2 regions of the Micromonospora sp. WMMD754 genome follow, and region 1 is predicted to be linked to the other one. Evidence: predicted binding sites of a transcription regulator. Region 1 holds the regulator's gene; the other holds the start of a gene.

Region 1 (12,011 bases):
GATCACCGGCGTGAAGGACGTCCGCCAGTCCCGGGTCGGTGACACGGTCACCATCAACGGCAACCCGGCCAAGGAGGCGCTCGGCGGCTACAAGGACCCGAAGCCGATGGTCTACTCGGGTCTCTATCCGATCGACGGCTCCGACTACCCGAACCTGCGTGAGGCGTTGGACAAGCTCAAGCTCAACGACGCCGCGTTGGTCTACGAGCCGGAGACGTCCGGGGCGCTCGGCTTCGGTTTCCGCTGCGGCTTCCTCGGCCTGCTCCACCTGGAGATCATCCGGGAGCGGCTGGAGCGGGAGTTCAACCTGGATCTGATCTCCACCGCGCCGAACGTGGTCTACCGGGCCCTCACCGAGGACGGCCAGGAGATCGTGGTGACCAACCCGAGCGAGTACCCGACCGGGAAGATCGCCGAGGTGTACGAGCCGACGGTGCGGGCCACCGTGCTGACGCCCAACGACTACGTCGGCGCCGTGATGGAGCTGTGCCAGGGCCGGCGGGGCAACCTGCTCGGCATGGACTACCTCTCCGCCGACCGGGTGGAGCTGCGCTACACCCTGCCGCTGGCCGAGATCATCTACGACTTCTTCGACCAGCTCAAGAGCCGCACCAAGGGCTACGCCTCGCTCGACTACGAGACCTCCGGCGAGCAGGCCTCCGACCTGGTCAAGGTCGACATCCTGCTGCACGGCGAGCCGGTGGACGCGTTCAGCGCGATCGTGCACAAGGACAAGGCGTACAACTACGGCACGACGATCGCGGCGAAGCTGCGCGCGCTGATCCCGCGCCAGCAGTTCGAGGTGCCGATCCAGGCGGCCATCGGCAGTCGGGTGATCGCCCGGGAGACGATCCGCGCGATCCGCAAGGACGTGCTCGCCAAGTGCTACGGCGGTGACATCAGCCGTAAGCGCAAGCTGCTGGAGAAGCAGAAGGAGGGCAAGAAGCGGATGAAGATGGTGGGCCGGGTGGAGGTCCCCCAGGAGGCGTTCATCGCCGCGCTCTCCTCCGACTCCGGCGACGCCAAGCCCGCCGGCAAGAAGTAGCCGCAGAGCCGTACCACCGGCCGGCGTCCTCGTCCGAGGGCGCCGGCCGGTGCGCGTACTCAGGAAATTTTCAGCTGCGGACGACGCTCCTACCTGCGGTTTCGGGCCGCGGCGGCGGTCAGAAGGGCTCGGACGGCGCGGAGGTCGGTTTCGGTTTTCGGCGGGTCGGGAACTTAGCGGTCACGACAGGAACCGCACAGAACGTGCGAAACCGCTTATAGGAGGACCGACCGTGGAGTTCACCGTCTGGGGCATCATCACCGCGCTGATCGTCGGCCTGATCGTCGGCGCGCTGGGCCGGCTGGTCGTGCCGGGTCGTCAGAACATGCCGATGTGGCTGCACATGCTGATCGGCGTCGGCGCCGCGCTGCTGGGCACGATCGTCGCCCGGGCCTCCGGCTTCGCCGAGACCGCCGGCATCGACTGGCGCGAGCTGCTGCTGCAGGTGCTCTTCGCCGCCATCGCGGTCGCGCTGGTGGCCGGCGTCGGTCGTCGGCGGGGCGTCACCCACCACTGATCGCGCACCCCTGCGCCTCGACGGGCGCCCGGCCTCACCGGCCGGGCGCCCGTCGGCGTTTCCGCATTGAACCCGGTCGGTTCCCTCGCGCTCTCGTCAGGGGCCGCCGGGCTGGGGTTTTGGGGGAGAAACCCCAGCTCACTGCCCGTCCGAACAATTCGTCACCGAAGTCGGTTTGGATTTTTGGCGGGTCGGGAACCTATCGATCACGACAGTGAACACACGACATCGTGTGACTTGATCCGAAGGAGGAGGGCGACCATGGAGCTCACCGTTTGGGGCATCATCACCGCGCTGGTCGTTGGTCTGATCGTCGGCGCGCTGGGCCGGCTGGTCGTGCCGGGCCGGCAGAACATGCCGATGTGGCTGCACATGCTGATCGGCGTCGGCGCCGCGCTGCTGGGCACGATCGTCGCCCGCGCCTCCGGCTTCGCCGAGACCGCCGGCATCGACTGGCGCGAGCTGATGCTGCAGGTGCTCTTCGCCGCCATCGGCGTGGCCCTGGTGGCCGGCGTCGGCCGCCGGCGTGGCGTCTCGCGCTACTGACCCCGCACCACAGCGCCTCGACGGGCGCCCGGCCGCACCGGCCGGGCGCCCGTCCTCGTACGCCCCCTCTGAGCTGCCCGGACGGCACCCCTGCCGGCCGGGCCTCCGGCTGCGATACGGTCGCCTCGGCCGCCCGCCGCGAACACCCCCTGTTGTAAAGGAAATTTTCCTACTAAGGTGCGGCGGAGAAGGTTAGTGCCAAACGGCCCTGAGGGAGATATGGCGTGAACAGGTGGAAGCGGCTGGCTCCGGTCACCGCCATCGTGGCGTCGGCCGCGCTGGTGCTGACCGGTTGCGGTGGCTCCGGCAACGACGACAAGGCCGCCGACAACAGCAAACTGACGGTCTGGATGATGGGTGAGGGCGGCGACGCCCAGACCACGTTCCTCGACACGGTCGAGGCGGAGTTCAAGAAGAAGCACCCCGAGACCGACGTGGTGGTGCAGTACATCCCCTGGCTCGAGGCGCCGAAGAAGTTCCAGGCCGCGCTCGCCGGTGGGGAGGGTCCCGACGTCACCGAGCTGGGCAACACCGAGACCCAGGGCTGGGCGGCGCAGGAGGCGCTCGCCGACGTCACGGACAAGTTCAACGGCTGGTCCGAGGGCAAGGACATCCTTCCCGACCTGGTGAAGAACGCCCAGCTCGACGGCAAGCAGTACGGCGTCCCGTGGTACGCCGGCGTGCGCGCCGTCTACTACCGCACCGACTGGTTCGCCGAGGCCGGCGTGAAGCCGCCGACGAACTGGGACGAGATGGTCGCCGCCGCCAAGGCCGTCCAGGCCAAGAAGCCCGGCACCTACGGCATCGCCCTGCCGGGCAACTCCGAGCTGCCGTTCTACTCCTTCCTGTGGGGGGCCGGCGGCGAGATCGCCACCAAGGAGGGCGACACCTGGAAGTCCGGCTACAACACCCCCGAGGCGCAGAAGGCGGTCAAGTTCTGGACCGACCTGGTGACCGTGCACAAGGTCGCCCCGCCCGCCGCCGCGGGCTGGAACGAGGTCGACGCCCGGACCCAGTTCGCCACCGGCAAGGCCGCCATGGCGTTCGCCGGTAGCTGGCAGGGCGGCGCGATGAAGAAGGACAACCCCGACATCGAGAAGGTGTGGGGCACGTTCCCGATCCCCGGCCCGGACGGCAAGGCCGCCCCGGCGTTCGCCGGCGGGTCCGACATCGCGGTCTGGAAGGACAGCGAGCGGCAGGCGCTGGCCTGGGACTACATGACCGTGCTGCTGAGCAAGCAGAAGGACCAGGAGTTCGCCAGCAGCCTCGGCTTCTTCCCGGTCTACAAGGACCTGGTCAGCGGCGGCAACTACGCCGACGACAAGGTGATGGCCGCGTTCGCCACCGCCATCCAGAACACCAAGCTGACCCCGCTCACCCCCAAGTGGGTCGAGGTCAGCCGGACCAAGACGGTGACCCAGGCGATGAACAGCTCGGTCATCAAGGGCCAGAAGACGGTCGAGAAGGCAACCGCCGACGCGGCCACCGAGATGGAAAGCATCCTCAACGCCAAGTGACCACGCTGACCGAGGCCACCGACGAGGCCGCCGCGCGGGGGGAGACCCCCGCGCGGCGGCCCCGCCGAAAGGTGGACCGCCTCCCGTACCTGCTGCTCCTGCCCTGCCTGGCGATCATCGCCGTGCTCCTGCTCTGGCCGCTCGGCCAGGTCGTGATGATGTCCTTCTACAAGTTGGACAGCGTCCGGCAGCTCCGGGGGGACCGCGAGTGGCCGTGGGTCGGCCTGGCCAACTACGCGCAGATCCTCGGCGACCCGTTCTTCCGTACGGTGTTGCGCAACACCGTGCTGTTCGCGGTCGCCAACGTGGCCCTGACCATGGTGCTGGGCACCCTGGTCGGGCTGCTGCTCAACCGGCTGGGCAAGAAGATGGCCACGTTCGTGGCGAGCTGCGTGATGCTCGCCTGGGCCACTCCGGCGCTCACCGGCACGATCGTCTGGAAGTGGATCTTCGACGACACGAGCGGCCTGGTCACCTGGCTGTTCAACAAGCTCCCGGACGGGCTCTCCACGACCCTGTTCGGGCGCAGCGACTGGACCGGCTACGGCTGGTTCAACGACCCGCTGATGTTCTTCGGCATCCTGACGCTGGTGGTGGTCTGGCACTCGTTCCCGTTCATCGCGGTGAGCGTGCTGGCCGGGCTCAAGAGCGTGCCGACCGAGCTGCAGGAGGCGGCCCGGGTCGACGGCGCCGGACCGTGGAAGGTCTTCTGGTCGGTCACGTTCCCGATGCTGCGGCCGGTCTTCGGCATCCTCGTGGTGCTCTCCACGATCTGGGACTTCAAGGTCTTCACCCAGCAGTTCGTGCTGGCCGGCGGCACGCAGGACCGCTCGACGTTCATGCTGTCGATCTACTCGTACGCGGAGGCGTTCTCGCCGCCGCCCAAGTACGGCCTCGGCTCGGCCATCGCCGTCATCCTCACCGTGATCCTGCTCGTGGTGACCGCCCTGTACGTCCGCATGGTGCTCAAGCAGGAGGACGAGTCGTGAAGAAGATCGCCCTCAACGGTGCCGGCCTGCTGGTCGCGCTCTTCGCCGCGTTCCCGGTCTACTGGATGGTGGCGACCTCGCTGAAGCCCAACCGGGAGATCTTCTCGTCCACGCCGCGCCCGGTGCCGGCGGAGCCGACGCTGGAGCACTACCGGGAGATCCTCACCGGCAACCTCATCCCCGGCGTGACGTTCGTCGACTTCTTCCTCAACAGCGTGCTGGTCGCGGTGGCCACCGTGCTGCTGAGCGGTCTGGTCGCGCTGCTCGCCGCCACCGCGGTGGCCCGGTTCCGGTTCAAGCTGCGCACCAGCTTCCTGATCCTGCTCCTGGTGGTGCAGATGATCCCGCTGGAGGCGCTGGTCATTCCGCTGTTCCTGATGATCCAGCGGCTCGGCCTGTACAACACGCTGCCCAGCCTGATCCTCACCTACCTCGGCTTCTCGCTGCCGTTCGCGGTCTGGATGCTGCGCGGCTTCGTCGCCGCGGTGCCCAAGGAACTGGAGGAGGCCGCCGCGATCGACGGGGCCAGCCGGGCCCAGACGTTCCGCAAGGTGCTCTTCCCGCTGGTCGCACCCGGCCTGGTGGCGACCAGCATCTTCTCCTTCATCACCGCGTGGAACGAGCTGATCTTCGCGCTGACCTTCATCAACGACCAGGAGAAGTACACCCTGCCGGTGGCGATGACCTTCTTCTTCGGTCGGGACGACACGGCCTGGGGCTCGGTCATGGCCGCGTCCACGCTGTTCACCCTGCCGGTGATCGTCTTCTTCCTGCTGGTCCAGCGTCGGATGGTCTCCGGCCTGGTCGCCGGCGCGGTCAAGGGCTGAGCCTAGGCTGATCGCCATGACGGGCAGGCTGGTGGCGGTGAACCTCGGCACGGTCACCGAGGCGGAGTGGGCGGGCGACGCGAGCGGTCGCAGCGGCATCGACAAGCGTCCGGCCGAGGGCCGGGTGCCGGTCACGGCCGCCGGGCTGACCGGCGACTTCATCGGCGAGCCGGCCCACCACGGCGGCCCCGACCAGGCGGTCTACGCGTACGCCGAGGAGGACGCCGCCTGGTGGGCCGCGGAGTTGGGGCGGCAGCCCCGCCCGGGCGTCTTCGGGGAGAACCTCAGCACCTGGGCGGTGGACGTGACCGGCGCGGTCGTCGGCGAGTGCTGGGCGGTCGGCTCCGCGCTGCTCCAGGTGACCAAGCCGCGCACGCCGTGCCGGACGTTCGCCGGCTTCTGGGGCGTACCGGACCTGATCAAGCGGTTCACCCTGCGGGGCGCGCCCGGGGCCTACCTGCGGGTGCTGCGCGAGGGCGAGATCGGTGCCGGCGACCCGGTCGAGGTGGTCGACCGGCCGGCACACGGGGTGACCGTCGGCGAGGTGTTCCGCGCGACCACGCTGGAGCCGGAGCTGCTACCCCGCCTGCTCGACGTGCCGGAACTGCCCGAGCCGCTGCGGGAGAAGGTCCGCCGCCGGCTCGCCGGCTGACCGGCGCCGGCCGGATCAGGTCGCGGCGAAGACCTCGGCCAGCACCTGCGTGGCCGGGTCACCCTTCACCCGGTCCCAGGTGCCCTGCTCGGCCGTCCACTCCAGGTTCGCGAAGCGGACCCGCTTCACGCCGTGGTCGTCGGCGTGCGACACCAGCCAGTGCGCGTAGCGCCAGCCGTCGCGGTCGTCGCCCGCCGGCACCGTCAGCCCGGTGAGATCGGTCCCCGCGGTCAGCCGGGGCAACCCCCAGTCGAGCGTGAGCCCCTCCAGCAGCGCACTGGCGGCGGCCGGTCCGCGCATGGTCGGCGTCGAACCGACGGTGCAGGCCACCGCTCCGGTCGCCTCACCCAGCAGGGCGCGGGTCAGGACCTGCGACTCGTCCGCCCACTTCTGGTACGCCTCGGGGTAGGCCGACCGCTGCACCCGCTGGGCGGCCTCGGTGACCCGCATCCGCTCCCAGCCCCTGACCCTCTTCAACGCGGCGTAGAACTTGTTCGCCGCGTAGCGCGGGTCCTGGATCTCCTCCGGCGTGCCCCAACCCTGGCTCGGGCGCTGCTGGAACAGGCCCAGGGAGTCCCGGTCGCCGTGCGCGATGTTGCGCAGGTGCGACTCCTGGTAGGCGGTGGCCAGCGCCACCACCACCGCCCGCTCGGGCATCCGGCGCTGCACGCCGATGGCCGCGATGGTGGCCGCGTTCGCCATCTGGTCGGCGCCGAGCACCACCTCGCCGTCGGCCTGCACCGTGCAGGTCCGGCTGGCCACCGGCAGGCGCAGGTGGTGACCGAACTGCTTGGTGACGAACCAGATCGCGAGCAGGGCCAGCACACACACCGCCACACCAGATGCCACGATCGCCGCTCGCGTCCGCACCCGCACCCCCTGTCCCGACAGTCCGACCAGCGTACGTCGGCCACCTCACATCCCGGCTCGGCCGACCGGCTGTCTCACCCCGGCGTCACCGGGCCGCCACGTACCGCGTCGATGTGGCCGGCCGGTGAGCGGCGCTCCCGCCCCTCAGTCTCCGGTCGGCACCCACGACGCGGGGCGCTTCTCCCGGAACGCCAGGACCCCCTCGCGCCCCTCGTCGGAGAGGAAGTACCCGGTGGAGAGCGCCGCCAACTCGGCGATCTCGGCCCGCAGGTCGGTGGCGGCCGGGCGGCGCAGCAGTTCCTTCGCCCCGGCCAGGGCACGAGGCGCCCCCCTGACCAGCGAGGCGCAGTACCGCTCCACGGCGGCGTCCAGCCCGTCCGCCGGCACCGCGGCGGTGACCAGGCCGACCTCGGCGGCCCGCCGGCCGTCGAAGGTGTCCCCGGTCAGGTACAACTCGGCCGCGGCCCGAGGGCTCAGCCGGGGCAGCACGGTCGCCGAGATCACCGCCGGGATCACCCCGATCCGCACCTCGGTGAACGCGAACGTCGCCTCCTGCGCGCAGACCGCCAGGTCGGCGGCCGCGATCAGGCCCAGCCCGCCGGCCCGGGCCGGCCCGGCCACCTTCGCCAGCACCGGCTTCGGGCACTCCCGCACGGCGACCAGCACGTCGCCGAGCATCCCGGCGGGCACGGTCCCGCTCGCGTACGCGGCGGCGGTCTCCTTCAGGTCGGCGCCGGAGCAGAAGACCGGACCGGTGTGGTCCAGCACGATCGCCCGGACCGTGTCGTCGGCGACCGCGGCGGCCAGCCCGGCCAGCAGCTCGGTCATCAGCGCCGTGGAGAGCGCGTTGCGGTTGTGCGGGCTGTCCAGGGTGAGGGTGGTCACCCCACGGGCCGTGGCGACCCGCACGAGAGCGTCCGGAGAGGTCATGCCGGGCACACTAGTGGCCATGCCCGGCGTCCTTCCAGAAGGCGAACCCGTCCCGCGCGACGGCTCGCTGCCCGCCGCCGCCCGCCGCGCCGTCGGCGCCCGCGGCTTCGGCGTGTACGTGCACGTCCCGTTCTGCGCCAGCCGGTGCGGCTACTGCGACTTCAACACGTACACCGCGTCGGAGCTGGGCGGCGGGGCGAGCCGGGAGACGTACGCCGACAGCGTGCTGGCCGAGCTGGCGCTCGCCGACCGGGTGCTCGGCGACACGCCGCCGCCGCGGGTCGACACCGTCTTCGTCGGTGGCGGCACGCCCACCCTGCTGCCCGCCGACGACCTGGCCCGGATCCTCGACGGGATCGACCGCACCTGGGGGCTGGCCGCCGACGCCGAGGTGACCACCGAGGCCAACCCCGAGTCGGTCACCCCGGAGTCGCTCAAGACGCTGCGGGCCGCCGGCTACACCCGCATCTCGCTGGGCATGCAGTCCGCCGCGCCGGGGGTGCTCGCGGTGCTCGACCGCCGGCACAGCGCCGGCCGGGCCACCGCCGCGGCCCGGGAGGCGCGCGACGCCGGATTCGACCACGTCAACCTGGACCTGATCTACGGCACGCCGGGGGAGACGGCCGAGGACTTCGCCGCCTCGCTGGCGCAGGTGGTCGAGGCGGGGGTGGACCACGTCAGCGCGTACGCCCTGATCGTGGAGGACGGCACCCGGTTGGCCGCGCGGATGCGCCGGGGCGAGCTGCCGTACCCCTCCGACGACGTGGCGGCGGACCGCTACCTGGCCGCGGAGGAGGCGCTCGGCGCGGCCGGCTTCTCCTGGTACGAGGTGTCCAACTGGGCCCGCTCGGCGGCGGCGGCGTGCCGGCACAACCTGCTCTACTGGACCGGCGCCGACTGGTGGGGCCTGGGCCCGGGGGCACACAGCCACGTCGGCGGGGTGCGCTGGTGGAACGTCAAGCACCCGACCGCGTACGCGGCGCGGCTGGCCGAGGGCGCGTCACCGGCGCTGGCCCGGGAACGGCTGACGCCCGACGAGCAGCACATGGAGGACGTGATGCTGCGGGTGCGGCTCGCCTCCGGGCTGCCGCTGGACGTGCTCGACGAGGCCGGCCGGACCGGCGCCGAGCGGGCCCGGGACGCGGGGCTGCTGGACGCCGGGGCGTACGCGCGGGGCTTGGTGGTGCTGACCCTGCGCGGCCGGCTGCTGGCCGACGCGGTGGTCCGCGACCTGCTGCCCTGACCGGCGCCGGCCGGCCCCGTCGTCCGGGACCGGCCGGAGCGGATCACTTGATCAGGCTGGCCGACATCGGGTAGCGGTAGAGCTGACCCTCGTTGGCCTTCACCCCGGCCAGGATGCCGAAGACGATGCCGACGATCATGGCGCCGAAGCCGATCACCAGACCGATCAGGATGCAGGTGAGGATCCAGCCGACCAGCGCGATGACCGACCAGATGAGCTGGAAGTTGAGCGCGGCGATCGCGTGCGCCCGGACGGTGGGGGACTGGTTGCCCCGGGCCAGCAGCGCCACCAGCGGCGCGATCCAGCCCAGCACGCCGCCACCGATCAGCATCCCGGCGGCGCCGCCGAAGTGCGCGACCAGGGCCCAGGTCTTGTCGTCGTTGTTGGCGTAACCGGCCGGCGGGCCGTACCCGCCGCCACCGGGGTAGCCGGCGCCGTAGCCCGGCGCGCCGCCGCCCGGCGGGGGATAGCCACCCGGCGGCGGGTAGCCGCCGCCCGACGGGGGTTGGCCGCCCGGGGGCGGATAGTCACCGGGCGGGGGATAGCCGCCCGCCGCCGGTGCCCCGGACAGTGGTGCGGTGGGCGGCTCACCGGCGGGCGAGGAGCCGTAGGGCGCCGACGGCGCGGTCGGGTCGGGCTGGGGGCCGGGGTCCCCCGCTCCGGGAGGGCGAGGAGGTTCAGTCATGCACGTCACGGTAGGTCCCGCCGGCAAGTGGCACCAGGGCTGTTCGGCCCCGGCGCGTCGACGGAGGGCGGTGGGGCGCACCGGAGGTCCGTCGCTGATCATCGCGTCGGCGGGGGTGCCGACGTAGACTGGCACTCGCTACAGTCGAGTGCCAGCCGCGTCAGGAGGTGGGGGACATGGGTCTCGACGACCGGAAGCTCGCCGTGCTGCGCGCGATCGTCGAGGACTACGTCGCCACGCAGGAGCCGGTGGGCAGCAAGGCCCTGGTCGAGCGGCACCAGCTCGGCGTCTCGCCGGCGACCGTGCGCAACGACATGGCGGTGCTGGAGGAGGAGGGCTACATCCGGCAGCCGCACACCAGCGCCGGCCGGGTGCCCACCGACCGTGGCTACCGCCTCTTCGTCGACCGGCTGTCCCGGGTCAAGCCGCTCAGTCCGGCCGAGCGGCGGGCGATCGAGCGCTTCCTGGTCGGCGCCGTCGACCTCGACGACGTGGTGCACCGCACGGTCCGGCTGCTCGCGCAGCTGACCCGGCAGGTCGCCGTGGTGCAGTACCCGAGCCTGGCCCGCTCCAAGGTGCGCCACCTGGAGCTGGTGCCGATCTCCACCACCCGGCTGATGGTCGTCATGATCGCCGACACCGGGCGGGTCGAGCAGCGGCTGGTCGAGCTGCCCGCCCCGGTGCCCGCCGACGACGTCACTGCCCTGCGCCGGCTGGTCAACGAGAAGCTGGTCGGCTGCCAACTGGCCGAGACGCCGCCGCTGGTGCAGGCGCTGGTCGAGGAGTCCGCGCCCCAGCTGCGCCCGGCCATGACCACGCTCTCCACCGTGCTGCTGGAGACGCTCGTGGAACGGCACGAGGAGCGCATCGCGCTGGCCGGCACGGCCAACCTCACCCGGGGTGGCCTGCTCGACTTCCAGGGCTCGCTGCGCCCCATCCTGGAGGCGCTCGAGGAGGAGGTCGTGCTGCTCAAGCTGATCGGCGAGACGGAGCCGAGCACCACCCGGGTGCTCATCGGCGACGAGAACGAGATCGACAACCTGCGGGCCGCCTCGGTGGTCAGCACCGGCTACGGCCCGGGTGCCACGATCGTGGGTGGGCTCGGCGTGCTCGGGCCGACCCGGATGGACTACCCCGGCACCATCGCCACGGTGAGGGCCGTGGCACGCTACGTGGGCGAACTGCTGGCCCAGAACTGACCAGTCAGGGCCGACGGCCGGCCTCGGCCGACGACCGGCGTGACGCGAGACGAACATGAGGACACCGAACGCAGTGGCCAGGGACTACTACGGCATTCTCGGCGTGAGCCGGGACGCCTCCGACGACGAGATCAAGCGCGCCTACCGCAAGCTGGCGCGGCAGTACCACCCGGACGTGAATCCGGACCCGGAGGCACAGGAGAAGTTCAAGGACATCAACGCCGCGTACGAGGTTCTCTCGGACGACCGGAAACGGCAGATCGTCGACCTGGGTGGCGACCCGCTCGCCCCGGGCGGCGGGGGCGCCGGCGGTCCGGGTGGTCCCGGTGGCGCCGGCCCGTTCGTCGGCTTCCAGGACATCATGGACGCGTTCTTCGGCGGCGCGGCGGGCGGCAGCCGGGGTCCCCGGCCGCGCACCCGTCCGGGCGCGGACGCGATCCTGCGGCTGGAGCTCGACCTCAACGAGACCGCGTTCGGCGTCGAGGCGCCGATCACCGTCGACACCGCCGTGCTCTGCACCACCTGCTCGGGCGCCGGCACCGCCGCCGGCACCCACCTGGCCACCTGCGAGGCGTGCGGCGGTCGGGGCGAGGTCCAGTCGGTGCAGCGGACGTTCCTCGGCCAGGTGGTCTCCGCCCGGCCGTGCACCGTCTGCCAGGGCTACGGCACCACGATCCCGCACCCCTGCCCGACCTGCGCCGGCGACGGCCGGGTGCGCACCCGTCGCTCGCTGACCGTCAAGATCCCGGCCGGAGTCGAGGACGGCATGCGGATCCGCCTCGCCCAGCAGGGCGAGGTCGGTCCGGGCGGCGGTACCGCCGGCGACCTCTACGTCGAGATCCACGAGCGGCCGCACGACGTCTACTCCCGCAAGGGCGACGACCTGCACTGCCGGGTCACCGTGCCGATGACCGCCGCCGCGCTCGGCACCCGGTTGACCATCAAGACGCTCGACAGTGAGGAGACCGTCGACGTCAAGGCGGGCACCCAG
Region 2 (12,011 bases), 570 kb from region 1:
AAGTGGCGGAGCAACCCGCGTGAGCTGCCCGAGCCGCCCATGCGCCTGGTCGCCCGGCCGCCGCACAGCTGGGACTTCACCCAGGTCGACCGCTGACCGTACGAGAAAAGGGGCCCCGGTCGACGACCGGGGCTCCGACGTCCCTCAGGCGCGGCGCATCAGCCGCCAGGTCGTGTACCCGCCGGTGCCCAGCGCGATCAGGAAGACCGCCCACACGATCCCGGTGCCCACCTGGAGCCCGCCCCCGCTGCCCACGTTCGCCTGGGCGGCCGCGACCAGCGAGTCGCTCTGCGCCGGGGGGAGCGCGGGCGGCGGCAACTGCTGCCAGCGGACCAGTCCGGTGCTCTCCAGCATGGTCATGTGGTCGTTGACGAACTTGTTGGCGTCCTCGGCGAGCTTGCGCACGATCGGATCCTTGGTGCTGGCCCGGACCGCGCCGATCACCGGGAAGATGTTGCCGTGGGCGACCCGGAGCCGGGTGACGAAGATCTGGTCGAACTGCGCGCCGTTGGCGTTCTGCATCTCGGTCAGCCAGCCCTTCTGCTGGGCCGTCGGGTCCGTCGGCAGGACCGCCCCCAACTTGTTGGCCGCCTCGACCACCAGCTGGTCCAGCACGCCGTGCTGGCGGGCGATCTCCGCGCCGACCTCCCGGACCCGGGGGGACTTGCCCTTCTCCGCGGCCATCGTCCCGGCCGGCATCTCCCAGAGCCCGGCCAGCCGTACGCCGTTGAGCAGCGTCATGTCGGCGGCGTTCATCTGCACGCCGGGGTTGGGCGCGGCCAGCGCCGCGCCGGGAAGGACGCCGATCCCCGCGCCGATCGCGACGAGCAGCAGGGTCACCCGGTGCGCCAGCCGGCGACGTGCGGATTCCAGCGATGCCATGGTTGGGTTGCCTCCTCGGTCCGGACCGCTTCGTGGGGTCGCGGACGGCCGAGCCCGCCGGCCGTCCGCACACTGGTACGGATCGCCGGGCCGATCAGTTCAGCGGGTCGGCCAGGAGGCGTTCGAAGGCCAGTTCGGCCGCGCCGATCAGCGCCGCGTCGTCACCGAGTTTCGGGGTACGCAGGCGCACGTGCTCCAGGCACGCGGGCAGCCCGTTGGAGTTGAGCCGGCTGCGGACCTGGGCCGCGGCGGCCAGGTAGAGGTCGCGCATGGTGCCGCCGAAGATGACCATCTCCGGGTTGAAGATGTTGACCAGGTTGGCCACGCCGAAACCGAGCCAGTCGCCGGCCTGCCGCACCGCGCTCTGCGCCCGGGCGTCGCCCCGGTCGGCCGCGTCGAACACGGCCAGCAGAGCCTCCCGCCCGCGCGCCTCGGACCGGCCGGCCGCGCGCAGCAGCCCGTGCTCGCCGACCTCGGTCTCCCAGCAGCCGCGCCGGCCGCAGTCGCAGCGCACACCGTCGCGGACCACCACCATGTGGCCGACCTCGCCGCCGTAGCCGCCGTGCCCGGTCAACCGTCGGCCGCCGGCGATGATGCCCGCCCCCACGCCGACGTCGCCGTACAGGTAGATGACGTTGTCGCAGCCGGTCGCCGCGCCCCGGGCGTGCTCGGCGTACGCGGCCACGTCGGCCACGTTCCCCACCGTTATCGGCACGTCGATGCCCAGCTCGTCGGCGAGCGCCGCGCCGATCGGCTCGTCCACCCAGCCGGTGGTCGGGCTGAGCCGGACCAGCCCGTCGTCGCGGCGCACCATGCCGCACACGGCCACCCCGGCGCCCACGCAGAACGAGTCCGGCGGCACCGCATGGTGCATCTCCTTGACCGCGCCGGCCAGCAGCGGGGCGGCCTCCCCGGCGACCAGGTTGCGCGGCCGGTCCAGCTCCCGGCGGTCGAGCACCTCACCGCCGAGGCCGACCCGCGCGGCCCGCAGCCGGTCCACCTCGACGCTGTACGCGTACGCGTAGACCCGTCCCGACTCGGGCCGGACGACCAGTGACGGTCGCCCGGCCCGGCCGGTCTCCTTCGGCGTCCCCTCGCTGACCAGACCGGCGCCGGCCAGGTCCGCGGTCAGCGCGCCGATGGTGCTGCGGTTGAGCCCGAGCGCGGTGGTCAGCTCCGCGCGCGTGGTGGCCCCGTGCACGTGCACGTAGCGGAGCAATGCGCCCAGGTTCTGCCGGCGGATCTCGTCCTGGCTGGGACCCGCGCGCATTGCCACTGCCATGGTGTGTCCGTACCCGGGGTCAGCGCACGCCGGTGGCGGCGGCGCGCCGTCGCGACAACGCGTCGATGGTCGCCGCGGCGAGCAGCACCACGCCGGTGACCACGAACTTCACGCCCGAGCTGTACCCCATCAGTCCCATACCGTTGTCGATCACCGCGACCACCGCGCCACCGAGCACGGCGTCGAGGACCCGGCCCTTGCCGCCGAAGAGGCTGGTGCCGCCGATCACCGCCGCGCCGACGGCGTAGAGCAGTACGTTACTGCCACCGGTGTTGGGGTCGACCGAGTTGGCCCGGCTGGCCGCCACGATGCCGCCGATGGCGGCCATCCCGGAGCAGATGACGAACACGGAGATGCGGATCCGGTCCACGCTGATGCCGGCCCGGCGGGCCGCCTCGGCGTTGCCGCCGACGGCGTAGATGTGCCGGCCGTAGCTGGTGCGCTGGAGCACGAACGTCCAGACGACCAGCAGCACCGCGATGATCGGCACCACGATCGGCACGCCCTTGAGCGAGACGACCAGCACGTTGCGGCTGCGCTCCAGGTTGAGCACGTAGACCGCGAGGCCGAGGATCACGGCGAGCCCGCCGATCCGGGCCGCGACCACCGCGATCGGGTCGGTGAGCAGGCCGCGGGCGGACCGGTTGCGGTGCCGCAGCAGCTGCACGGCCGCGTAGCCGGCGACGGCCACCGCGGCCAGCGCCCAGCCCAGCGCGGGGGAGAGGTTGCGGTTGGCGATCGCGACCAGGGTGTCGTCGCGGACCGCGATGTTGGCGCCCTCGTCCATGAGCGTCAGCACCACGCCCTGGAAGGCGAGGAAGCCGGCGAGGGTGACCACGAAGGACGGGATGCCGACCTTCGCGACCAGCAGGCCGAGCACGGTGCCGATGACCACGCCGGTGACGACGGCGGCGAGCACCGCCACGTACCAGGGGTAGCCGAGCACGGTGACCACGTTGGCCAGGATCGCGGCGCAGACGCCGCTGGCGAAGCCGGCGGAGAGGTCGATCTCGCCGAGCAGCAGCACGAACACCAGACCCATGGCGATCAACGTGACCGCGGCGCCCTGGGTGAACAGGTTCGCCAGGTTGCCGGCGGTGAAGAACGACGGGCGGGCGATCGAGAAGCCGACGGCGAGCACGAGGAGCATGATCACCGCGGGCAGGGCGCCGATGTCGCCGCCACGTACCCGGCGCCAGTAGTTGTTCACGTGGCTGCCCACGGTCGGCGCCGGGGCGACGCCGGCGGGGCCTTCCTTCTTCACGGCGGTGGCGGTCATCGGACGGCTCCTGGGGTGGTGTCGGCGGGCGCGGCGCCGGTGCCGTTGCTGCCCGGTTCGCCGGCGAGGCCGAGGGCGCCGGAACGGCCGGCGGTGATCAGCTCGACCACCTGCGAGTGGGTGATGTCGGTGGTCTTCACCTGGGCGACCATCTGGCCGAGGTAGAGCGCGGCGATCCGGTCGGAGACGGCGAAGACGTCGTTCATGTTGTGCGAGATGAGCACGACGGCCAGGCCGTTGTCGGCCAGCCGCCGGACCAGCTCCAGCACCTGGGCGGTCTGCGCGACGCCGAGCGCGGCGGTCGGCTCGTCCAGGATGACCAGCTTGCTGTTCCAGAGCACCGCCTTGGCGATGGCGACGGTCTGCCGCTGGCCGCCGGAGAGGCTGGACACGTGCTGGCGCAGCGACTTCACGGTGCGCACGCTCAGGCCGGCCAGGGTCTCGGCGGCCATCTGCTCCATGGTCGGCTCGTCGAGCACGATGCCGCTGCGCTTCTCCCGGCCGAGGAACATGTTCTGCACGATGTCGAGGTTGTCGCAGAGCGCCAGGTCCTGGTAGACGACCTCGATCCCGAGCGCGGCGGCGTCCCGGGGGCTGCTGATGCTCACCGGACGGCCGTCGAAGAGGAACTCGCCGGCGTCGGTGGGGTAGATGCCGCTGATGCACTTGACCAGGGTCGACTTGCCGGCGCCGTTGTCGCCGACCAGCGCGGTCACCTCGCCGGGGTGGGCGGTGAAGGCGACGTCACGCAGCACCTGGACGGGACCGAAGCTCTTGTCGATCCCGCGTAGCTCCAGCAGGGGGGTTGCGGACACGGGTGTCTCCTTTGGGCGGAGGGAGGTCTCGGATCCCGTCCGGCGTGGGCGCCGCCCGACCCGGGTTTCCCCGTGCCGGGCGGCGCCGCCTGAGCGGGTTGGGTCAGCTCACGCCGGCGTCGGTGCAGAGCTTGGCGAACGCACCGGTGCAGAGCTCTTCCTTGGTGACGTAGTTGTCGGCCACCACGTCCTTGACGTTGTCCTTGTAGATGGCCTTCGGCTCCAGCAGCACGGCCGGCACGTCCCGGTTGCCCTCCGGGTCCTTGACGGTCTGGCCGGTCTCCTTCTTCTCGCCCTTGGCGAGCGCGATGGCCAGCTCGGCGGCGGCGTCCGCCTCCTTCTTGACCGCCTTGTAGACGGTCATGCACTGGTCACCGGCGAGGATGTTCTGCAGGCCCTCCTTGGTGGCGTCCTGACCGGTCACCGGGACCTTGCCGTTGAGCTTGTTCTTCTTGAGCACCGAGATGGCCGCGTTGCCCAGACCGTCGTTGGCGGCGAGCACGCCGTCGATCTTGCCGCCGGCCTTGGTCAGCTGCTGCTCGAAGATCGTGGCGGCCTGCGCGTTGTCCCAGGCCGGCACCGAGTCGTCGGCGACCTTGGTGTACTCCTTCGAGTCGAACTTCGGCTTGAGGACCGAGTCGTACCCGTTCTTGAACAGGGTGGCGTTGTTGTCGGTCGGCGAGCCGTTGAGGTACGCGATCGACGGGTTCTTGACGCCCTTGTCCGTCAGGCACTTGCTCAGGCCCTCGCCCTGGAGCTTGCCGACGGCCTCGTTGTCGAAGCTGACGTAGTACTGGGCGGAGCCGCCCAGGGTCAGCCGGTCGTAGTCGATGGTGGCGACGCCCTGCGACTTGGCCTTGTCGAGCACGGCCTTGCCGGTGCCGGAGTCCAGGTTGACGATCATCAGGACGTTGACGCCGTTGGTGATCATCTGGTCGGCGATGGTCTGGAACGCGGTCTTGTCGTTCTGCGCGTTCTGGATGTCCGACTCCACGCCGGCGGCGTCGAACGCCTCCTTGAGGAACTTGCGGTCCGCGCCCTCCCAGCGGGCGGAGGACTTGCTGTCCGGCAGGATCACGCCGATCTTCGGCTTCTTGTCGCTGGAGCCGCCGGCCTGGTCGGAAGAACCGCCGTTGTCACCACAGGCGGCCATGCTGCCGGTCGCGAGGAGACCGACGGCCGCGAAGGTGAGGAGTCCCTTGCGCATGTGCACGGGTCCTTTCGGGGGGTGGGGGAGTAGAGGTCGATGTTTTGTTGTGTCCGGCAACGTATTCCGCGCTTCCCGCGCTCCGCAAGAGTGCCGAGGTCAGAAGTTTGTTGGCGGCGGTAACAATTCAGCAACGCGGTTGTCACCCGGCCGACACCCGCGGCGGAAACGCTCCCACCGTCCGCTACGGGTGGTTCAACCGGCGGCGATCGGGGCGGTCCGCGCCCCGGTGAGCGCCACCAGGTCACCCGGCGCGAGCTGCACCTGCAGGCCCCGGCGGCCGGCCGAGACGTACACCGTCGGGTGTGTCGACGCGGAGGCGTCGACCACCGTCGGCAGTCGCCGGCGCTGCCCGAGCGGGCTGATCCCGCCCCGGACGTAGCCGGTCGCCCGTTCGGCCACTGTCCGGTCGGCCAGCGCGGCCCGCTTGCCGCCCACCGCCGCGGCGAGGGCCTTCAGGTCCAGCTCGCCGGTCACCGGCACCACGGCCACGGTCAGCTCGCCGTCCACCTCGGTGACCAGCGACTTGAACACCCGCTCCGGCGGCACCCCGAGCGCGGCGGCGACCAGCGCGCCGTAGTTCGGCGCGTCCGGCGAGACGTCGTACGGGTGCGTGCTGTGCGCGATCTTCCGCTTGGCCAGCAGCGCGGTCGCCGGAGTGCCCTGTCCCGCCATGACCGTCAAGCTAACCCGGCTGCGGCTCCCCGGCGAGCCGGAACGGGCGCCGGCCGGGGACGGCGGTCAGGCGGCGGCCGGCACCGGGCGGCAGATCAGCACGGTGGGCGCACCGGCCACCCGGGTGAGCACCAGGCTGGCCGCCGCCTCGCCGGCCAGGCGCAGGTCGCGGCGCAGCTTCTCCGGCTCCAGCGCCGAACCGCGCTTGAGGATCTCCACCCGGCCGACCCGGCGCTCCCGCAGCAGCGCACGCAGGCGCTTGAGCGAGAACGGCAGCACGTCGGTGACCTCCAGGCAGCGCGCGTACGGGGTGAGCCGGGCCGCGTCCGCGTAGAGGTAGGCGATCGACGGGTCCGCGAGGGTGGCGTCGAGGTCGGCCGCCAGCTCGGCGACCAGGTGCGCGCGCACCACGGCCGGGTCCGGGTCGTACAGGAACGGCCGGACCGGGCCTACCGCCGCGTCGACCGCGCCGGTGCCGGTGAGGTGATAAGAGGGGGCCCTTCCTCTACCGGAGGCGTTAACAGGGGGCCCTTCCTTCTCCCGCAGCACGGTGGCGCGGCGGGGGACGTCCGCGAGGGGCCCGCACCAGAGCGCGGCCTCCACCAGGTCCCCGTCGACGCTCACCCACTCCGCCTCGGCGCCGGCCGGAATCAGCGCGTGGTCCAGCCCGGGCGCCACCTTGACCACGGTGCGCGGCACCCGCTCGGCCAGCCCGACGACGAAGTCCCACGGCGGCGAGTAGGCGTTCGGGTCGAAGATGCGCCGGCCGGTGCCGGCCCGTCGTCGCGCCGGGTCGCAGAACGCCCCGTCGACCCGGCTCACGTCGAACGTGGTGGCGTCGCCGCACTCCACCGTGACCAGGTCGGCCAGCCCGGCCGCCTCGGCGTTCGCGGCGGCCATCGCCGCGGTGACCGGGTCGGCCTCCACCGCGTACACCCGGATGCCGGCGCGGGCCGCGGCGAGCGCGTCGGCGCCCAGCCCGCAGCCCAGGTCGGCGAGCGTGGTCACGCCCGCGGCGCGCAGCCGCGCGGCCCGCCGGTCGGCGACCGCCCGGCGGGTGGCCTGCTCCAGCCCCGGCCGGGTGAGGAACATCCCGGCCGCCACCGCGCCGAACTTGCCGGCAGCCCGGCGGCGCAGCTCCGCCTGGGTCAGCGCCGCCGCCGCGAGCCCGCCCGGGATCCCGGCCGAGCGCAGCGCGGCGGCCGCCGCCAGCGGGTCGCCGCCGGCCACCCGCGCCGCCGCGGCGAGCGCGGCCGACCCCTCGGGGGTACGCAGCGCGGTGAGCTGGTCGAGGTCCACCCGCTCATTCTCCCGACCCGCCTGGTGGCCGACACGGCGGGCGACGCGCTGGCACTCTCCTTGACGGAGTGCTAGCCGAGGAATAACCTGCGATTAGCACTCTCACCCTGAGGGTGCCAACGCCCGGGCCCGTGCCCGGGGGTTGAGCGCCAGGCGGACCGGCACCCGCGACGACGGCCCCGCCCGGTGGCATGTGGCAGATTGACGCTGGTCGGCATGCCGACCGGTAACGACACCAAGTACCCGGGAGGGTATGCCCGTGACTACCGCGACCAAGGTTGCGATCAAGCCGCTCGAGGACCGCATCGTGGTCCAGGCGAACGAGGCCGAGACCACCACCGCCTCGGGCATCGTGATCCCCGACACCGCCAAGGAGAAGCCGCAGGAGGGCACCGTCCTCGCTGTCGGCCCGGGCCGGATCGACGACAAGGGCAACCGCGTGCCGGTCGACGTGAAGGTCGGCGACACCGTCCTCTACTCGAAGTACGGCGGCACCGAGGTCAAGTACGCCGGCGAGGAGTACCTGGTGCTCTCCGCCCGCGACGTCCTCGCGGTCATCGAGAAGTAAGCAACCGATCAGTGTCGTTGCCCCGGTCCGGCTCGCCGGGCCGGGGCAACGTCGCTTCGAAGGGATACTGATGGCGAAGATCCTCAGCTTCTCGGACGACGCCCGGCACCTGCTCGAGCACGGTGTCAACGCCCTCGCGGACGCGGTCAAGGTCACCCTCGGCCCGCGCGGTCGCAACGTCGTCCTGGACAAGAAGTTCGGTGCGCCCACGATCACCAACGACGGCGTGACCATCGCCAAGGAGATCGAGCTCACCAACCCGTACGAGAACCTCGGCGCGCAGCTGGTCAAGGAGGTGGCGACCAAGACCAACGACGTCGCCGGCGACGGGACCACCACCGCCACCGTGCTGGCCCAGGCCATGGTCCGCGAGGGCCTGCGCAACGTGGCCGCCGGCACCAACCCGACCGGCCTGAAGCGGGGCATCGACGCGGCGGCCGCCAAGGTCTCCGAGGCGCTGCTCGGCAAGGCCGTCGAGGTCGCCAGCAAGGAGTCGATCGCGCACGTCGCGACCGTCTCCGCGCAGGACTCCACCATCGGCGAGCTGATCGCCGAGGCGATGGAGCGGGTCGGCCGCGACGGTGTCATCACCGTCGAGGAGGGCTCGGCGCTCACCACCGAGCTGGAGGTGACCGAGGGTCTCCAGTTCGACAAGGGCTTCATCTCGCCGAACTTCGTCACCGACGTGGAGGGGCAGGAGTCGGTCCTGGAGGACCCGTACATCCTGATCACCACGCAGAAGATCTCGGCCATCGAGGAGCTGCTGCCGCTGCTGGAGAAGGTCCTCCAGAACAACAAGCCGCTGCTCATCGTCGCCGAGGACGTCGAGGGCCAGGCCCTGTCCACGCTGGTGGTCAACGCCATCCGCAAGACCATCAAGGTCTGCGCGGTCAAGGCCCCCGGCTTCGGCGACCGCCGCAAGGCGATGCTCCAGGACATGGCCATCCTGACCGGCGCCGAGCTGGTCGCCCCGGAGCTGGGCTACAAGCTCGACCAGGTCGGCCTGGAGGTGCTCGGCACCGCCCGTCGCGTCGTGGTCGACAAGGAGAACACCACCGTCGTCGACGGTGGCGGTCAGTCCTCCGAGGTCGCCGACCGGGTCGCCCAGATCCGCAAGGAGATCGAGGCCTCGGACTCCGAGTGGGACCGGGAGAAGCTGGCCGAGCGGCTGGCGAAGCTCTCCGGCGGCATCGCGGTGATCAAGGTCGGCGCGGCCACCGAGGTCGAGATGAAGGAGCGCAAGCACCGCATCGAGGACGCCATCGCCGCGACCAAGGCCGCGGTCGAGGAGGGTACGGTCCCGGGCGGCGGCGCCGCGCTGGCCCAGATCCTGCCGGTGCTCGACGACGACCTGGGCTTCACCGGCGAGGAGAAGGTCGGCGTCTCGATCGTGCGCAAGGCGCTGGTCGAGCCGCTGCGCTGGATCGCGCAGAACGCCGGGCACGACGGCTACGTGGTGGTGCAGAAGGTCGTCGCCCAGGAGTGGGGCACCGGCCTCGACGCCGCCACCGGCGAGTACGTCGACCTGGCCAAGTCCGGCATCCTCGACCCGGTGAAGGTGACCCGCAACGCGGTCTCCAACGCCGCGTCGATCGCCGGCCTGCTGCTCACCACCGAGAGCCTGGTCGTGGAGAAGCCGGCCGAGCCGGAGCCGGCCGCCGCCGGTGGGCACGGCCACTCGCACGGCCACGGCCACCAGCACGGCCCGGGCTTCTGACCCGAGGAGTACGCCCGACTTCGGGGCGCACCGCCGAGCCGGCGGTGTGCCCCGACGTGCTTACGGAACGCTGACGAGATTGGCAGCCGGCCCGCCCGGTCGACCAGACTGGACGGCGTGCGCATGATCTCCCGCCGCCACGCGGCGCTTGCCGGTGTCGTCGCCGCCGTGGTGGCGCTCGGCACCGCCGAGCCGGTGGCCGTCCTGACCGGCCCCCGGTCCGCCCCGCTGATCGCCGTCGGCGGTGTCGTCGTCGACCTGGTGCCCGAGCCGCTCAAGCAGTTCGCCATCGCCGTCTTCGGCACGTACGACAAGATCGCCCTGCTGGTCGGGACGGCGCTGCTGCTGGCCGGCTTCGCGGCGCTGCTCGGCCTGGCGGCGGCCCGGCGACTGGCGGTCGGCCTGGCCGGCATCGCCGTGTTCGCCGTGCTCGGCGTCGCCGCCGCGCTGACCCGACCCGGCGCGGACGCGTTCGACGCGCTGCCCTCCCTGGTCGGCGCCGGCCTCGGCGGGCTGACGCTCTGGGCGTTCGTCGCCGGCCCGTTGAGCCCGGACCGCGCCGAGGTCGACCGGGCGCGCCCCGGGCAGGGGCCGGACCGCGCCGGGGTCGACCGGGCGCGCGCCGGACAGGTGCCGGACCGCCACGAGGTCGACCTGGCCGCCGGTGAGCCGGCCGGGACGCCCCCTTCCACGCCCCCGCCACCCCCGCCACCCCCGGCGGCTGCCGCGTTCGCGCGCGAGGAGGAGACCCCGGGCGGCTGGGAGCCGGCCCGGCACGACGTTCCGGAGTCGCGACGTCGGTTCCTGCGGGGCGTCGGCCTGCTGACCGGGGCGGCGGCGGTGGCCGGGCTCGGCGGGCACTGGCTGGCCGGCCGGCGTGGCGTCTCGGCGGCCCGGGAGGCGGTGACGCTGCCCGCGCCCGCGACGCCCGCGCCGCCGGTACCGGCCGGCGCGGACCTGTCGCTGCCCCGGCTCGCCCCCTACGTCACGCCGAACCGCGAGTTCTACCGGATCGACACCGCGCTGGTGGTGCCGCAGGTGGACCCGGTGACCTGGCGGCTGCGCATCCACGGCCGGGTCCGCAACCCGATCGAGCTGAGCTTCGACGACCTGCTCGCCCGCCCGATGGTCGAGCGGTACGTGACCCTGGCCTGCGTCTCCAACGAGGTCGGCGGTGACCTGATCGGCAACGCCCGCTGGCTCGGCGTGCCGATCAAGGAGCTGCTCGACGAGGCCGACCCGGAGGAGGGTGCGGACCAGGTGGTCGGGCGCGCGGTGGACGGCTGGACCTGCGGCACCCCCACCTCGGTGCTGCGCGACGGGCGGGACGCGCTGCTGGCGGTGGGGATGAACGGCGAGCCGCTGCCGGTCCAGCACGGCTTCCCGGTGCGGATGGTGGTGCCCGGCCTCTACGGGTACGTCTCGGCGTGCAAGTGGGTCACCGAGCTGGAGCTGACCAGCTTCGCCGACTTCGACGCGTACTGGGTGCCGCGCGGCTGGTCCGCCCAGGGCCCGGTCAAGACCCAGTCCCGGATCGACACCCCGCGTGCCCGCAGCCGCCCGGCCGCCGGCCCGGTGACGGTCGCCGGGGTGGCGTGGGCGCAGCACCGCGGCGTCCGCCGCGTCGAGGTACGCGTGGACGACGGCCCATGGCGGGAGGCGACGCTGGCCCCGGCGGTGTCGACGGACACCTGGGTGCAGTGGTCGTGGCGATGGGACGCCGCGCCCGGGGAGCACACCCTCCAGGTACGCGCCACCGACGCGGCCGGCGAGACGCAGCCGGAGCGGCGCAGCCCGGTGGCCCCCGACGGCGCCACCGGCTGGCACACCGTCACGGTCACCGTCGCCTGACCGGTCCAGGCCCGTCGGCGCCGTCAGACGCTACGGACCGCGACGCGGTGTGGCGATGCGGGGCGCGGCGGTCCGGGGCGTGACCGGGCGGGACGGGGTGACCGCGTTGGCGGGCCGTGCGGCGGTCGGCCAGGTGAGGCAGAGGCGATCCGCGGGGGTCGGGAAGGGCCTCGGACCTGCCTAGGAACTTGATGACGTGAACGATTCGGTTTCGGGGTCGACCCCCACGCGTCGGGGCGGCCGCTGCTGCGGGCGCTGCCGTCACTCGCCTGAGTCGTTCAGGTCATCAAGTTCCTAGGCAGCCGGAAGGGTGGCCGAAGCGGCGATGCCGCGCCCCGGGACGGGGCGCGGCATCGGAAGGAGCGCGGTGGGTCAGGCAACCTTGCGCTGGTCCGGCACGGCGGTCTTGTGCGGCCGGCCGAGGCGCGCCTCCAGC

Evidence for each region. The regulator HrcA, encoded in region 1, represses chaperone genes, less so after heat shock. The targets are predictions, from matches to a motif close to GGTTNGCACNCTCNNNNNGAGNGTGCNAACC.
Region 2: groES (co-chaperone GroES) is a predicted target of HrcA. The motif match lies at 7,531-7,561, and genes of this name have one in related genera.

What each region holds. Positions count from the first base shown of each region.
Region 1 covers NZ_CP186058.1:576,742-588,752, reverse strand. The annotation lists gene lepA (translation elongation factor 4) at 1-1,045, shown strand, start outside; gene ACN27B_RS02730 (GlsB/YeaQ/YmgE family stress response membrane protein) at 1,278-1,562, shown strand; gene ACN27B_RS02725 (GlsB/YeaQ/YmgE family stress response membrane protein) at 1,824-2,108, shown strand; gene ACN27B_RS02720 (sugar ABC transporter substrate-binding protein) at 2,333-3,625, shown strand; gene ACN27B_RS02715 (carbohydrate ABC transporter permease) at 3,622-4,614, shown strand; gene ACN27B_RS02710 (carbohydrate ABC transporter permease) at 4,611-5,441, shown strand; gene ACN27B_RS02705 (MOSC domain-containing protein) at 5,458-6,093, shown strand; gene ACN27B_RS02700 (hypothetical protein) at 6,109-6,969, opposite strand; gene ACN27B_RS02695 (enoyl-CoA hydratase-related protein) at 7,108-7,893, opposite strand; gene hemW (radical SAM family heme chaperone HemW) at 7,913-9,136, shown strand; gene ACN27B_RS02685 (DUF4870 domain-containing protein) at 9,180-9,821, opposite strand; gene hrcA (heat-inducible transcriptional repressor HrcA) at 9,998-11,020, shown strand; gene dnaJ (molecular chaperone DnaJ) at 11,094-12,011, shown strand, end outside.
Region 2 covers NZ_CP186058.1:1,150,796-1,162,806, reverse strand. The annotation lists gene ACN27B_RS05430 (hypothetical protein) at 1-96, shown strand, start outside; gene ACN27B_RS05425 (DUF4142 domain-containing protein) at 145-882, opposite strand; gene ACN27B_RS05420 (ROK family protein) at 977-2,152, opposite strand; gene ACN27B_RS05415 (sugar ABC transporter permease) at 2,184-3,443, opposite strand; gene ACN27B_RS05410 (ATP-binding cassette domain-containing protein) at 3,440-4,258, opposite strand; gene ACN27B_RS05405 (sugar ABC transporter substrate-binding protein) at 4,362-5,465, opposite strand; gene ybaK (Cys-tRNA(Pro) deacylase) at 5,661-6,140, opposite strand; gene ACN27B_RS05395 (THUMP-like domain-containing protein) at 6,207-7,439, opposite strand; gene groES (co-chaperone GroES) at 7,693-8,007, shown strand; gene groL (chaperonin GroEL) at 8,078-9,724, shown strand; partial or broken gene ACN27B_RS05380 (molybdopterin-binding oxidoreductase) at 9,848-10,279, shown strand; partial or broken gene ACN27B_RS05375 (molybdopterin-dependent oxidoreductase) at 10,505-11,575, shown strand; gene ACN27B_RS05370 (WhiB family transcriptional regulator) at 11,948-12,011, opposite strand, start outside.